2 linked regions of the Pyxidicoccus xibeiensis genome follow. The protein of the gene in region 2 binds, or shares a complex with, the protein of the main gene of each other region. Links are inferred from orthologs where the notes say so. Each region holds a gene or a part of one and is shown on either strand. Other genes may lie near its edges.

Region 1 (7,800 bases), on a different replicon or contig from region 2:
AGATAGACCCCGCCCGCGCCCGCCGCCGCGTGGAGACGCGCTACCTGGACGTCGTGGCCAAGGACCTGGACGAGGCGCTCGCGCTGGCGAAGGACGCCCAGCAGAAGCGCGTGGGCCGCTCCATCGCCATCATCGGCAACGCGGCCTCGGTGTTCCGCGAGCTGTACCGCCGGGGCATCAAGCCGGACCTCGTCACGGACCAGACGAGCGCGCATGACCCGCTCAACGGCTACATCCCCACGGACCTGTCGCTGGAGGCCGCCGCCGAGCTGCGCCGCAGGGACCCGGAGGCGTACGTGCGCCGCGCGCGCGAGTCGATGATCATGCACGTGGAGGCGATGAACGACTTCCAGCGCGCCGGCAGCCACGTGTTCGACTACGGCAACAACCTGCGCGGCCAGGCGAAGCTCGGCGGCATGGCGAACGCCTTCGAGTTCCCCGGCTTCGTCCCCGCGTACATCCGCCCGCTCTTCTGCGAGGGCATGGGCCCGTTCCGCTGGGTGGCCCTCTCCGGAGACCCGGAGGACATCCGCCGCACGGACAAGGTCGTGAGCGAGCTGTTCCCGCAGAAGGCGTCGCTCCAGCGCTGGCTGGGCATGGCGGGAGACCGCATCGCCTTCCAGGGCCTGCCGGCGCGCATCTGCTGGCTGGGCTACGGCGAGCGCGCGAAGGCGGGCCTCGCCTTCAACGAGCTGGTGCGCAAGGGCGAGGTGAAGGCGCCCATCGTCATCGGCCGCGACCACCTGGACTGCGGCTCGGTGGCGTCGCCCAACCGCGAGACGGAGGCGATGAAGGACGGCACGGACGCGGTGGCGGACTGGCCCATCCTCAACGCGCTGGTGAACGCGGTGAACGGCGCCTCGTGGGTGTCCTTCCACCACGGCGGCGGCGTGGGCATGGGCTACTCGCTGCACGCCGGCCAGGTCATCGTCGCGGACGGCACGCCCGAGGCCGCGCGCCGGATTGAGCGCGTGCTCACCAGCGACCCGGGCATGGGCGTGCTGCGCCACGCGGACGCGGGCTACGACGAGGCCATCGACGTGGCGAAGCAGCGCGGCGTGAAGATTCCCGGCATCACCGTGTGAGCCTGGAGGCCGCCATGCACCGCTCGAGTCACTGCTGGCTGCTGCTGGCCGCCGCGCTCGGCGCGCTGGCGGGGTGTGCCCCCACGGCCATGGGGCCCATGGTGATGCGGCTGGGGCCCGGGGCCCCGGACCGGACGCTCGCGCAGGTGGGCGTGCGCACGGGCCCCCGGCTCAGCGCGCCCATCTCCGGCTCCCAGCCTTTCATCGGCGAGGGAGACCGGTTCCGGGGCGACGAGGCCAGCTTCTCCACGCAGCAGTGGGGCATGGTGCTCGACGCCGCGATGACGTGGCCGCTCACCGAGCGGCTGCACCTGCACACCGGCCTGCAGGGGGAGTTCTTCCTGCCCCTGCCCCTGCCCGGCTACGGGCTGTATGCGGGCGCGTCGTACTACGTGGGCTCGGAGCGGCTGGGCCTGGCCCCCGCGCTGTCGCTGCGCGGGGCCTCGGACTTCGGCATCGACAACAGCCGTGGCGGCCCGGGCAGCATGTTCGGCGCGGAGGCGTCGTGTGCCTTCACCGTGCAGCCGGAGAAGAACGTGTCGCTGGGCCTGGTGCCCTTCTTCGCGTGGAACACGGTGTCATCGAGCGGAATCAGTGACAGCTCCGTGTATTACGGCGGAGTGGTGGCCGCGCGGTTCACCCTGAGCTGGCTGGAGAGCGCGGAGCTCTCCGGCGGCTTCGGCCGGGTGAAGGCGGACGGCGGGGCCAGCTGGAATGTCCCCATCATGGGCGTGCGCGGAGGTCGCTGACACATGGACGCGCTGGAGCTGTGGGTTCGCAACACCTCCGAGGTCCTCACGGTGGAGGGCACGCACCGCGAGCGCGCGGAGGCCGCCCTCACCCCCCGCCCCGGCGCCTGCGTGGGCGTGCGCGGGGGCCGCATTGCATACGTGGGCCCGGAGGCGGGCCTGCCCCCCGGCGCGCTGGGCCCCGGCACCGAGGTGGTGGACGCCCAGGGCGGCTTCGTGGGCCCCGGCTTCGTGGACCCGCACACGCACCTGGTCTTCGCGGGCGAGCGCTCCGCGGAGTTCGACCTGCGCAACCAGGGCGCCACGTATCTGGAGATTGCCAAGGCGGGTGGCGGCATCGTCAGCACGGTGCGGGCCACGCGCGCCGCCAGCGAGGACGAGCTGGTGCGGCTCGCCCTGCCCCGCATCCACCGGCTGCTGGCGCACGGCGTGACGGTGGCGGAGGTGAAGAGCGGCTACGGGCTCGACGTGGAGAACGAGCTGAAGATGCTGCGCGTGGTGCGGCGGCTGGGCGCGCTCACGCCGATGGAGCTGGTGCCCACGCTGCTGTGCGCGCACGCGGTGCCGGAGGAGTACAAAGGCCGGCGCGAGGAGTACGTGCGGCTGTGCATCGACGAAATCCTCCCCGCCGTGGCGCGTGAGGGCCTGGCCCGCTTCTGCGACGTCTTCGCGGAGGACAGCGCCTTCACCGTGGACGAGGCCCGCCGCATCCTCACCGCCGCCCGCGCGCTGGGCATGACGCCCCGGCTGCACGCGGACCAGCTCACTGCCTGTGGAGCCTCGGAACTCGCGGCGGAGCTTGGAGCCGCAACGGCTGACCACCTGGAGCAGGTGACGGACGCGGGCATCCGCGCGCTGGCCGCGGCCAACGTGTCCGCCGTCCTGGTGCCCACCTCCACCCTCTTCCTGCGCATGCGGCCGTACGCCCCGGGCCGGAAGCTGCGAGACGCGGGAATCAACGTCGCTTTGGGTTCAAACGTGAATCCGGGCTCGGCGATGAGTGAGAACGTGGCCCTGGTGCTGGGCCTGGCCTGTCTGGAGAACGGGCTGAGCGCGGCGGAGGCCTACTGGGCTGCTACCCGAGGCGCCGCTCTGTCGTTGGGACTGCAATCACATGGACGGCTGACCGAGGGAGACCCAGGCGACCTGGTGGTCTACAGCTGTGCCTCGTATCGGCACCTGCCCTACCATCTAGGGGTAGGTCACGCGCGAGTGGTGGTGAAAGCCGGACGTGTCGTCGTCCGGCAGGAGATGAATTCCTGCGCGTGAAGTGGCGTCGCTTTGACACGCGACACCGCCCGGTGAGACATGAGAACTTCTCCTGTGGGCCGGGCGTTATAAATACCTGCCGCTGCCATGTGCCGACTATTTGGATTCCGCTCCTCGATTCCCGCTGCCGTCCACCCCGCGCTGGTGACGGAGAAGAACTCGCTGCTCATCCAGTCGCGAGAGCACAAGGACGGATGGGGAATCGCCGCATACGGTGCCGAGCCGCTCCCACTGGTGGCCCATGGTGTGGGCCCGGCGCACAGCGACCCTGACTTCGAGCGTGTGAGCAGCCGTGTGTCCTCGCACACGGTGGTGGCGCACATCCGGCTCGCGTCGGTGGGCGCGGTGGAGCTGCGCAACTCGCACCCCTTCCACCATGGCCGCTGGTCCTTCGGACACAACGGGACGCTGCGCGAGTTCGCGAAGCACCGGGCGGCCGTGGAAGCGCTCATCAGCCCGGCCCTGCGCGGTCACATCCGCGGCACCACGGACAGCGAGCGCTGCTTCTACCTCTTCCTCACCCGGCTGTCGGCCAGGCACTCGCTCGAGCACTCGGTGCCCGTGGAGGGCGTGGCGCGCGCGGTGGCGGAGACCATGTCGCTGGTGGCGGCGATTACGGACGCGCCCGGCGTGGAGGTCCGCTCCGCGATGAACTTCCTCGTCACCAATGGCGAGGTGATGGTGGCCTCGCGCCGCAACCGCACGCTGCTGGTGTCCACGGGCCCGACGCGCAACGTGGTGGATGGGCTGCCGTCCGTGGGCACCCGGGTGGAGCAGTTCATCGTCGCCAGCGAGTCGCTGTGCGGCGGGCCCTACTGGGCCCCGGTGAACGAGGAAGACGTCATCGCCGTGGATGCGAGCCTCGTGTTCCACCGCTGGCGCGTGCACGAGCTGGCCGGGGGCGACCTGTTCCCTCCCGTGAATCCGGGTGCGCCGCGCAACGCGGCGTGAGGGTGGCGGCGGCTTCCCGACGGTGCACTTCGGTGGCAGCGTGCAGGGGTCATCATCCCTGACGCGTACCGCAGTCACCGTGCGCAGGAGGCAGCCCCGTTGATGCGCGCCGAGCAGCTCGTCGCACGGTGGAACACTCCTGACGGCCAGCGTCGGCGCGAGCAGCTCATGGCCATGGGCCTGTGCGGCGCCTGGCGTGACGTGCTCGCGGGGTTCCCGGGGACGGAAGCGCTGGGCGACAACCGGGGCGACCTGCGCGGCATCGACCTGACGCAGCAGGAGCTGTCCGGTGCGGACCTCGTGAGGGCCCGGCTGGACGGTGCGCTGCTGGATGACTGTGGCCTGCAGGAGGCGCGGATGGAGCTCGCCACACTGTCCGAGGCCTCGCTGACCTATGCGCGCCTGGAGCGGGCAAACCTGACGGCCTGCGTGGCCCTGGGGACGCGCTGGGACGATGCCAGCCTCGAAGGGGCGGTGTTCACCGCGTCGAACCTGGCGCGAAGCTCGTTTCGCCGCGCGCGGCTCCGGGATGCGCGGTTCGACCGGGCCTCGCTGAACCACGCGGACCTGCGCAACGCCGACCTGCGGGACACGAGCCTGTACCTCTGTGATCTGGAGGACGCGCTCCTCACGAACTGCCAGTTCGACCCGCCGCGCGTCTATCCGCGCACGGACCGGGACTTCGTCCGCCACGCGCGACGGGTGGGCTTCCCGTCATTCGTCGAGCCATTGCTGATGGCGCCCCGGTTTCAGCTTGTCCGCCTCACGCACCGGGACGCCCTCCTCCATGTGGAGGCGGGCGTGGAGGCCAGCACCAACCTGCAGGCGGAGGTGGCCGCGCTGTGGAAGGAGCGGCTCTGGCACATCGACCTGATGGCGGCGACGGCCATGGTGCTGGGTGGAACGAGCGAGCACACCTTGACGGCCCTGTGGGAACGCCTGGACCACGGGACCTGGGTTCTTCCCCAGCTCACGGTGGTCGCACTCCTGACGGACCCTGACTTCGCAACCCGGGCACGAACGCGGGTCGAGGCGAGCCGTTCAAGGCCCACCCGGTTGGCGCCGGACCGCGGCCCGGAAGCACCGCAGGTCCGCGAGTGCCTGGAATGGGCCCTCCAGTTGCGGGAGCAGCCCAGCGAGTCGTCAGGAGCGCCCGCGAGCGTCTCCGCGCAACAAGCCCGCCAGTGGTTGAAGCGCCTGCAGGAGCAGGTCGACCCGAGAATCCAGGCGGACTGGCATTTCACACCACCCCGGTTGGAGTAAGCGGCGGGGCTGCGGAACCAGCCTGGCTGGCGAAGTAGGCTGTGACGCAATGCTCTTCCGCCAGAAAGCCCCGAGGACGCGCTCCGAACTCGTCGCCGAGGCGGATCGCGCGCGCGCCAAGGGTCGGGTCAAGAAGGCCATTGCGGCGTATCGCAGGGCGCTGGAGCTGGAGCCCAAGGACCCCGTCGTCCACGGCAAGCTTGCACCGCTGCTGGCGCGAGCCAGACAGCCCGAAGCCGCGCTCCAGAGCTTCCACACCGCGGCGCAGGCCCACCTGGACAGGGGCTTCGCGGACAAGGCCATTGCTGTCTATACGCAGGCCGCGGACACGTTCCCCCACCAGATAAGCCTCTGGCAGCAGCTGGCGCAGCTCAACCTCACCAAGGGCTACCGCGCGGACGCGGTGCGGGCCCTGCTCCGAGGACGCTTCCACTTCCGCCGCCGGAATGAGCGGCGCGACGCCATCACCCTCCTGCAGGAGGCGCTGGCCTTCGAGCCGACGCTGTTCGAGCCGAAGCTGGACCTGGCCCTGCTGCTCGCGCGTGAGGGACAACGCTCCGAGGCGTTGGCGCTGCTCGAGCCGCTGGCCCACGGGCCCGGGGGACCGCAGCTGGCGCGGGTGCACTGGACGCTGCTGCGCATCTCGCCGGGCGTGGGAGCCGCGTGGCGTTGGGTGCGCTCGACGCTGGCGCGACGCTGACGACGCAGCCGGCGCCGGTGCACCGCCGCCCCGCGCTTGCGACCCGCCTCAGGGCATCCACGCGGCGAGCAGTGCCGCAGGCCGCGCACCGAACGCCTCGGCCGAAAGCTCCCGCACCTCGCCGCCCGCGTGCTTCAGCGTGAGGCGCAGGTGCTCACGGGGCGCAGCCTCGGGGATGCGGTCCAGCCACTCCACCAGCACGGCGCCGTCGCGCCCCTCCACCAGGTCCAGGAAGCCTGTGGAGTACAGGTCGTCGTAGTTCGCCAGCCGGTACAGGTCCGCGTGGTACAGCGGAATCCTTCCCGAGTACGGATACACAATCGCGAACGTGGGGCTGGCCACCTCCGAGCGAGGCACCTCCGCGCCCTCCGCCACGCCCCGCACCAGGTGCGTCTTCCCCGCCCCCAGGTCGCCAATCAGGCCCACGAAGTCACCGGGCTGGAGCAGCTTCCCCAGCCGCACGCCCAGGGCATGCGTCTCCTCGGGTGACGACAGCTTCAGCGTCCGGACCGTGCTCATCGTCCCCACCGGACCCAGACCTCGCAGAGGCCCTGCTCGATGAGGTCCCCGGCCACCAGCCCCAGCTGACCCCGCCGCGCCGCCACCAGGTCTCCCGCGAGCCCGTGGGCATACACCGCCGTCCAGATGGCCTCCGGAACGGGAATCCCCTGCGCCAGGAACGCGCCACACACGCCGCCCAGCACGTCCCCCGAGCCCCCCGTGGCCATGCCCGGGTTCCCCGTGGTGTTGATGAACACGCGCCCGTCCGGGTGCGCCGTCAGCGTCCTGTCGCCCTTGAGCACCACCGTCACCCCGACTCCGGCGGCCAGCTGCTTCACCAGCTCCAACCGCCGTGTCTGGACCTCCTTCGTGGACCGCCCCGTCAGCCGGGACATCTCCCCCGGGTGCGGCGTGAGCACCACCGGCCCCTTCGCCCGGCGCAGCACCGACAGGTCCGAGGCCACCGCATTGAGCGCGTCCGCGTCCAGCACGGCGGGCAGCTCCAGCCGCGACAGCAGCTCGCCAATCAACGCGCCCGTCTCCGGCCCCCGAGGAATCCCCGGCCCGATGACGAGCGAATCCTTGCCCTCGGCCGCGGCCAGCAGCGCGTCCAGGTCTCCCATCGCCAGCGGCCCCGAGGCCTCCAGCGGCACCCCCATGATCTCCGCCGAGTGCGCCTGGATGCTGTCCAGCGCCTCCCCACGCGAGGCCACCGTGACGAGCCCGGCGCCTGAGCGAAGCGCCGCCTTGGCCACCAGCGCCGCCGCGCCCGTCTTCCCCCGGCTCCCCGCCACCACCAGCACGTGCCCGTAGGTGCCCTTGTGCGTGTCCGCCTTCCGCACCGGCAGCGTGTCGCGAGCGTCCGCCTCCTCCACCACCAACAGCCTGGGCCCGGCGAGGTCCTTCGCCGACTCGCCCCCCATGCCGATGTCCACCCGCCGCACCCGCCCGCACAGCGAGGCCCCGGGCTCCAGCACCTGCGCCGGCTTGAGGAAGCCGAAGGCCACCGTGACATCCGCCTCGACGCACGGAGCGAAGGGCTCGCCCGTGTCGCTCTGCAGGCCGGACGGCACGTCCGCCGCCACCACCTTCGCGCCTGCCCGCCGCCAGCGGGCAATCACACCGATGGCCTCCGCGAAGTCGCCCGCGGGCGCGCGGCTCAGGCCCGTGCCGAACAGCGCGTCCACCACCACGTCTCCGTGCCCCAGCTCCGGCAGCGCGGCCAGCGCGTGCGGCACCACGCCGAAGCCCTTCAGCGCCTCCAGATTTCGCCGCGACTCGG
Region 2 (7,591 bases):
CCACCAGCGCACCTGACTCGCGCGTGCCCTCGCGCAGCAGCGCCTGGGCCGCCCTCAGTCCCCTCGAGAGGGAGAGCGCCCGCTGCCGCTCCTCGGGGGACAGGTAGGCGTTCCGGCTGCTCATGGCCAGTCCGTCCGCCTCGCGCACCGTCGGCATGCCGACAATGTCCACGCCCAGGTGCAAATCCCGGTTCAGCGCCTGGATGACCTGGAGCTGCTGGTAGTCCTTCTCTCCGAAGAGGGCCACCTCCGGCCGGAACAGGCACAGCAACTGGGTGACGATGGTCGCCACGCCACGGAAGTGACCCGGTCGCCGCTCGCCGCACAGGCCCTTGCTGACGTCCGTCACCTCCACGTACGTCTGGTACCCCGGCGGGTACATGACGTTCGGGTCCTCCGGCGCGAAGACGACGTCCGCCCCCGCGCTGGCGCACTTCGCCAGGTCCCCCTGCAAGTCCCGCGGGTAGCGCGACAGGTCCTCGCGGGGACCGAACTGGGTGGGGTTGACGAAGATGGAGGTGGCCACCACGTCGGCGCGGCGCCGCCCCTCGCGCATGAGCGAGAGGTGGCCTTCATGCAAAAAGCCCATGGTGGGCACCAGCGCGAGCCGGCGCCCCTCACGGCGCAGCCCCGCCGTCCAGGCCCTCACTTCCGCCAGAGTCCGCAGGACGGCGGGAGCCATGGCTAGACTGGCACCCCGTAGACAGGGCCAATCTTCTCCCCGCCCTCGGCGGTCGTCGTCGCGGGCAGCTCCGCCCTCGTCGGGGTCGGGCTGCCGGCCACCAGGCGGATGTTCTTGCTGGACTTGAAGGAGTGGTCCTCGTCCGGGAAGGCGCCCTTGCGCACCTCGGAGAAGAACGCGCCGGCCGCCTCGGTGATGGAGCCGTGCAGGTTGGCGTAGCGCTTGACGAACTTCGGCTTGAAGTCCGGGTTCATCCCCAACAGGTCGTAGCAGACCAGCACCTGGCCGTCACAGTCGACGCCCGCGCCGATGCCGATGGTGGGGATGGTGAGGCTCTGGGTAATCGTGCGCGCCAGCTCCAGCGGCACGCCCTCGAGCACCAGCGCGTACGCCCCGGCCTGCTCCAGCGCCAGCGCGTCGTCGAGAATCTTGCGGGCTTGGTCCTCGTCGCGGCCCTGCACGACATAGCCGCCCATCTTGTGCACGGACTGCGGCGTCAGCCCCAGGTGGCCCATGACGGGGATGCTGGCGCGGGTAATCGCGCGCACCGTCTCCGCGAACTCGGCGCCACCCTCCAGCTTGACGCTGCCCACGCCCCCCTCGGACACCAGCCGGCCGGCGTTGCGCACCGCCTCCTGGGGAGACACCTGGTAGCTCATGAAGGGCAAATCCCCCACCACGTGGGCCCGGCGCGCACCGCGAGTCACCGCTTTGGAGTGATAGACCATCTGGTCCATCGTCACGGGCAGCGTGGAGTCATGCCCCTGGACGACCATGCCCAGCGAGTCACCGACGAGCAGCACGTCCGCTCCCGCCTGGTCCAGGATGTGGGCGAACGTGGCGTCGTAGGCGGTAACCATGCAGATCTTCTGGCCGATCTGCTTGAAGCGCTTCAGCGTGTGGATGGTGACCTTGTCCTTCACGGTTCACCTCCTTGTGTCGACGGGTGGGACGGCCACTGCCGGACCCCTTCGCCCCTCGCCGTCCCCAATGGAGATCGCCGGAAGCCCAGGGCCCGTCACCGCACTCTAACGCCCTTCGGGCGGCCGTGGGGCCCGGAGGACGAGCGTCCTGGCGGGAGCCCGGCTTCAGGCCCGTCGGGATGCCTTCGGAAGGTAATGCTGGGTGCCCGGTTTCGCCTTCCGGATGGTGGCCAGCAGGTCCTCCCGGTCCGCCTCGTTGTTGACGAAGTCGATGTCCGAGGTGTCCACCACCAACAGTGGCGTCTCCGTGTAGTGGAAGAAGAAGGTGTTGTAGGAGTGGACCAGCCCCTCCAGGTACCCGGAGTCGAACTTCCGTTCGAACTCGCGGCCGCGCTTCTTGATGCGATGCAGCAGCACGTCCAGGCGGGCCTGGAGGTAGATGACGAGGTCCGGCTTGGCCACGCGGGGCCCGAGCGCCTCGAAGACGCGCTCGTAGAGGGCCAGCTCGTGGGCGTCCAGGTTGAGGTGCGCGAAGATGCGGTCCTTGGCGAACAGGTAGTCGCTGACCGTCATCGAGCTGAAGAGGTCCTGCTGGAACAGCTCCTGCTGCTGCCGGAAGCGCGACAGCAGGAAGAAGATCTGCGTCTGGAACGCGAACTTCTGCCGGTCCGTATAGAAGCTGGAGAGGAAGGGATTCTCCTCCACGATTTCGAGGATGCGCCGGCCGGACAGGCGCTCCGCGAGGATGTTGGACAGGCTCGTCTTGCCCACGCCAATGGGCCCCTCGACCACGATGTACCGGTAGTCCATCCGCCGAGGCCTCCCGACCGCGGAATGCACAGTGAGGCCGCGCGCCCACCACTCGCGAGGGCACGGCCACGCATCCGGGCGGATAACACAACATGCCCGGCCGAATCCGGCAATTTTCCGCGGCCGCACCCGGTGTCCGGGATGCCCGGCTCGCTTGACGCTCCGGAGAGCATCCCCTACGGTCCGCGCGACTTCATGGCGAGCGCGCGGGACGGTCTCCGGACATGAGCGGCAGGCAGCGGGCGAAGACGGTGGTGGTGCTGGAAGAGGCCCGTCAGAGCGCGACCCCCAGGACGACACCCGCACCGCCGGTGGAGCCGGACCCGCTCTATGGCGTGGTGCTGCTGAAGACGGCCCTGGAGCTCAAGCGCCGGCAGGACGGCACCGTGGAGGAAATCCTCCGCGACGTGCTGGCGCGCATGCGCATTCCCGAGGCCGAGTTCCGCGCCTTCCTGGAGCAGCAGGGCGGCCTGCTCCAGGCGCTGGGAATGCGGCAGCGGTAGCGCCCTACTCCGACAGCTTCTCGGGCGCCGGCACCGGCGTGACGACGGGCCCCAGCGCGCGCTCAATCGCGGCGAACTCCTCGGGCGCCAGCGTCTCCGCGCGGCGCTGCGGGTCGATGCCGGCCGTGGCCAGCGCGGCGGCGAGCACCTCGGGCGTGCCCAGCGTGGGGTCCGACTTGAGCGAGTTGAGCAGCGTCTTGCGCCGGTGGGCGAACGACGCCTTCACCACCCGGATGAAGCGGGCGTCGTCGACGATGGGCGCGCGCGGGGCCTTGAGGCGCGTGAGGCGCAGCACCGCGGAGTCCACCTTCGGCGGCGGGTGGAAGCGCCACGACTCCAGCGTGAGGATGTTCTCCGCGTCGAAGTGCAGGCCGAGCAGCACGGTGAGCAGCCCGTAGTCGCGGTTGCCGGGCTCGGCGGCCAGCCGCTCGACGACTTCCTTCTGGAGGGTGAAGACGGCGCGCGTCACGCGGGAACGCTGCTCCAGCACGCGGAAGAGGATGGAGCTGGACAGGTGGTACGGCAGGTTGCCCACCACGGCCACCTCGGGGGCGCCGGCCACCTCCGCGAAGTCCACGGTGGCGGCGTTGCCGGACACCACGCGCACGCCGGGGATGGCCTCCTTCTCCAGCACCGTCACCATGTCGCGGTCCCGCTCCACCGCGGTGACGCGCGCCTTCGTCGCGGCGAGGAAGCGCGTCAGGTGGCCCAGGCCGGGGCCCAGCTCCACCACCGGCTCGCCCTCGCGCAGCGCGAGCGCGTCGGCGATGGTCTCCAGGGCCTCCTCGTCGCCCAGGAAGTTCTGTCCCCAGCTGTGCTTGGGGCGCAGGCCATGTCGTTTGAGGATGTCTCGCGGTGATTCCACCCGGTCTCCTTTACATGCGCCAGGCCGGGTCTGCCGCCAGGCGGAAGTCTCCGCGCAGTCCGCGGCGGTACGCCTCATACCCCGCCACGGCAATCATGGCGCCGTTATCCGTGCACAGCCGCACCGGCGGCAGGAACATGTCCAGCCCCCGCTCCTGTGCGCGCTCGCGGCACAGCGCGCGCAGCCGCGAGTTGGCCGCCACGCCTCCGCACAGCACCAGTTGTTTGTGGCCCAGCCGGCGCGCGGCGGCCACCAGCTTCTTCGACAGCACGTCCGCCACCGCCTCCTGGAAGGACGCGCACAGGTCCGCCAGCGCCTGGCCCTCGGGAAGGCCGTGCTTCTGCACGTGGTGCAGCACGGCCGTCTTCAGCCCGGAGAAGGACACGTCGAAGTTGTCGCCGGGCAGCGCGCGCGGGAAGCGGATGGCCGCGGGGTCTCCCTTCTGCGCGAGCTGGTCGATGGGCAGCCCGCCCGGGTACGGCAGTCCGAGGATGCGCGCCGTCTTGTCGTACGCCTCGCCGGCCGCGTCGTCGCGGGTGCTGCCCACCAGCCGGTAGCGGCCGTAGTCCTGGACCTCGTAGAGGCTGGTGTGGCCGCCGGAGACGACGAGCCCGAGGAACGGCGGCTCGGGGGCCTCCTCGATGAGGCGGATGGCCAGCAGGTGGCCCTCCAGGTGGTTGGCGCCGACGAAGGGCTTGCCGGTGGCGAGGCTCAGCCCCTTGGCCACCTGCAGGCCCACCAGCAGCGCGCCGATGAGGCCGGGGCCGGACGTCACGGCGATGAGGTCCACGTCGTCGAGCGTCTTCTGCGCGCGGGTGAGGGCCTCGTGGACGACGGGCATCACCTGGACGATGTGGTTGCGGCTGGCCAGCTCCGGCACCACCCCACCCCAGCGCCGGTGGATGTCCACCTGGGTGGAGACGACGTCGGAGAGCACGCGCCGGCCGTCCTCCACGACGGCGGCGGCGGTCTCATCACAGGAGGTTTCCAGGCCGAGGACGAGCAAGGCGGCGACTTCTCCGAAAGCGGACGAGGTGGGCCGCCAGCCCGCTCAGTTGCCCAGTTCCTTGAGCATCATGCGGACCTCGTTGGCCGAGGACCCCGTCGGTTCGAGGAACAAGTACCTCTTGTAGGCCTCGACCGCCTGGGTATTTCGCTTGCTGAACTGGTACGCCATGCCGAGCGTCAGCCAGGCGCGGGCATTCCGCTCCTCCTCCCGGACGACGTCCTGAAGCAGCTTGGAGGCCTCGCGGCAGGCCGCCTCCGTCCCGAAGCCGTTGACCAGCGCCGTGCCCAGGCCGGCCTTCGCCTCCAGGGACGCGGGCTTGAGGGCCAGCGCCTTGCGGTAGCTGGCCACGGCCGACTTGTGGCGGTTGGAGACGATGGCCGCCCGCGCCTGCTTCACGAGGGTGGCGTACTCCACCTCCGGGTCCACCGGCGGCGCGCTCGGCTCCGGCGGCGTGGGAGGCGTCTCGCCGGTGTCCGGCGGCGGCGTCTCCGCGACGGCCGTCCCCGCATCCGGCGTGGCGGCGGGCGGCGGCGTGGGCGCGGTGGCCGTGGCCGTCCCCGCGTCCTCGACGGCGGGCGTCGGGAGGGGGTCCGTCTCCGGCGGCTTCACCGCCTGGACGGGCTTCGGCGTCTCCACCGGCGGCTTCGGAACGGGGTCCTGCCCCTTCCCGGAGCTCCCGCCCAGCACCACCGCGGCGACGGCGCCGATGAGCGCCAGGCCGAGGCCCACGTAGAGGCCGGTGCGCTTGGGGCGCACGGCCGCGGCGAGCGCCGCATCATCCGACTCCGCCACCGGGGCGGGCTTCACCTCGGCGGGCTTCGCAGCCGCCACGGGCGCGGGCTTCACCTCGGCGGCGGGCGGGTGCGCCGGGGGCTTCGGCTCGGCGGGCTGCACCGCGGCCGGCGCGACGGAGACGGGCGGCGGCACCGAGGTCGGCGTCCGCGGCTCCTCGGAGATGTCCGGCGCCACCGGGGGCACGGCGGGCGCGGGAGCACCATGGCCCGGGTACGGCGGCAGCGCGAGCTGCTGCGGGGCGGGCGTCTCCTCGATGTCCGCGATGGGCCCGAGGTCCAGCGACACGGGCGCCACCGGCGGCGCGGAGCCCCTGCCGCTCACCAGCGTCACCTCGGACGACGGCGGCGCCGGCGCGGGAGGAGGCACGGGTGGGAAGGGATTGGGCCCCACGGCCGCGCCGCCGAAGATGGGCGCGCGCGGCGGGGACGTGGGCTCCGGGGCCGGGGCCCCCTGGGAGAACGCGGAGCCCGAGCTGCTGGAGGCCCCGAGGGACCGTGGCGCGGGAGACCAGACGGAGCCCGGGCCCCACGTGGAGGCCGAGCCGATGCCCTCCGTGTCCACGCGGCTCCAGTCCAGCAGGAGGCTGCGGTGCGCGTGCTCCACGGCGCGGTGGGCCGGCGGGGGCTCCACCAGGAAGGCCGAGCCCTCCTCCACCGGCGCCAGCGGCGGCGCCTCCACCGGCTCCTCGTCCGCGGGGCCACGCCGGGGCCTCGCGGGGAAGACGACGACATTCGCGGGCTGGGCCGCGGCGCCAGGGGACGTGGCCGCCTCGTCCTCCACGCCCGCGGGCGGCGAGAGCACGCTCGGCGGCATGGTGCGCGGGGCCGGCGTCGGCACGGGCGCCACGGCGGGCGGCGGCTCCACGGCGGCGGGCGGCTCGACCGCCACGGGGACTTCGGGAGCCAGGGGCTCCACGGGGGCCGCCGCCACGGGCGCGGGCGGCGCGGGCTCCACGGGCGCTTCAGGCGGCGGGGCCGCGTTGAGCCACTGCTCGATGCCGGGCTTGCTGCTCTGCACCGGCTCCAGCGGGGCATTGCCCAGCTCGCGGATGAGGCCCTCGAAGTACAGCTTGCTGATGATGCCCAGCGCGGCCAGGTCCTCGAAGTCCGAGTCCTCCACCACGCGGCTCAGGGTGCGCTTGCCGTCGAAGAGGCGCAGCAACCCGTTCACCTCGTCCGGAATCTCCGAGAGGCGGTCGGCGAGCTGGTGGTAGTCAATCTCGAACACCGTCTCCAGCGGCGGGAGCTGCTCGAGCATGCGCCCCCACTCGTCCAGGCGGCGCATGCCCTCCATCAGCAGGCCCTGGGTGGAGATCTCGATGCGCTCCGGCCTGTCCAGCGCGCTGAACTGCACCTCGAACTGACCCTCGAAGGTATTCAGCATGCGGTAGAAGGCGTTCTCCCCCTTCAGCCGCCCCAGCTCCGCGTCGATGACCCGTCCGTCCTTGAAGTAGACGGTGCCGGTGCGCTCGCCCTGGATGTTGATGAGGCCCGTCTTGCGGCCAATCTCGAACGTCTGCACCAGGTCCACCACGCCCATGTCGGCGAGGCTGCCGGCGAAGCCGCCCTTCGTCGTCTCCCGCTTCTCGATCCTCTCCTTCTCCGCCTTCTGGAGGATCATCTTCACGCGGGTGACGATCTCTTTGATGTAGATCGGCTTCGTCAGGTAGTCGTCGCCACCGAGCTCCAGGCCGCGCACCTTGAACTCGACGGACTTCTGGTTCGTCAGGAAGACGTACGGGATGAACTTGAAGCGCTCGTCGGACTTGAGCGCCTTGCACAGCTCGAAGCCGTCCATCTCCGGCATCTTCGTGTCCGCCAGCACGAGGTCCGGTGGGCTGATCTGAACCTTCTCGAGCGCATCCTTGCCGTGGATGGCCGTCGTCACGGAGAAGCCAGCCTTCTTCAGGCTGACCTCCATCACGCGGAGGCTCTTTGCGTCACCATCGACCAGGAGCAGGTGCTGCTTGGCCACGTTACATGCCTTTCGTCACTGCGGACTTCT

The links.
Region 1: the proteins of tsaD (region 2) and tsaE are in contact, whole or in part, in a crystal structure (PDB 6N9A), measured with the Thermotoga maritima proteins. The link is inferred for Pyxidicoccus xibeiensis from one-to-one orthologs. Residues at the interface, in WP_004082750.1 of Thermotoga maritima: Cys10, Asp11, Arg49, His50, Leu82, Gly84, Gly135, Gly136, Glu154, Thr155, Leu156, Asp157, Asp158, Ser159, Glu162, Asp165, Lys166, Arg169, Leu170, Tyr175, Lys213, Thr214, Leu217, Tyr218, Gln221, Arg222, Asn324; in WP_004082108.1 of Thermotoga maritima: Leu37, Gly38, Lys46, Lys57, Val59, Lys60, Ser61, Thr63, Phe64, Thr65, Leu66, Met67, Val69, Pro71, Tyr82, Arg83, Leu84, Asp86, Asp88, Phe89, Asp93, Ile128, Asp130, Glu131, Arg134.

The regions. Positions count from the first base shown.
Region 1 is NZ_JAJVKV010000002.1:337,732-345,531, reverse strand. What follows is about bases 4,802-7,800. They hold tsaE (tRNA (adenosine(37)-N6)-threonylcarbamoyltransferase complex ATPase subunit type 1 TsaE), read right to left. Parts: upstream 6,537-7,800; coding sequence 6,066-6,536; downstream 4,802-6,065. Other genes in these bases: LXT23_RS09575 (NAD(P)H-hydrate dehydratase), read right to left, coding at 6,533-7,800; LXT23_RS09585 (tetratricopeptide repeat protein), read left to right, coding at 5,367-6,017; LXT23_RS09590 (pentapeptide repeat-containing protein), read left to right, coding at 4,802-5,317. In the rest of the region: hutU (urocanate hydratase), read left to right, coding at 1-1,085; LXT23_RS09605 (hypothetical protein), read left to right, coding at 1,100-1,834; hutI (imidazolonepropionase), read left to right, coding at 1,838-3,103; LXT23_RS09595 (class II glutamine amidotransferase), read left to right, coding at 3,191-4,054; more of LXT23_RS09590, read left to right, coding at 4,157-4,801. UniProt on the Escherichia coli protein: Required for the formation of a threonylcarbamoyl group on adenosine at position 37 (t(6)A37) in tRNAs that read codons beginning with adenine.
Region 2 is NZ_JAJVKV010000003.1:268,258-275,848, forward strand. What follows is about bases 2,792-5,581. They hold tsaD (tRNA (adenosine(37)-N6)-threonylcarbamoyltransferase complex transferase subunit TsaD), read right to left. Parts: upstream 4,790-5,581; coding sequence 3,794-4,789; downstream 2,792-3,793. Other genes in these bases: LXT23_RS13790 (hypothetical protein), read left to right, coding at 2,792-2,918; rsmA (16S rRNA (adenine(1518)-N(6)/adenine(1519)-N(6))-dimethyltransferase RsmA), read right to left, coding at 2,923-3,783; LXT23_RS13805 (response regulator), read right to left, coding at 4,835-5,581. In the rest of the region: panC (pantoate--beta-alanine ligase), read right to left, coding at 1-682; panB (3-methyl-2-oxobutanoate hydroxymethyltransferase), read right to left, coding at 685-1,605; LXT23_RS13785 (deoxynucleoside kinase), read right to left, coding at 1,771-2,415; more of LXT23_RS13790, read left to right, coding at 2,640-2,791; more of LXT23_RS13805, read right to left, coding at 5,582-7,561.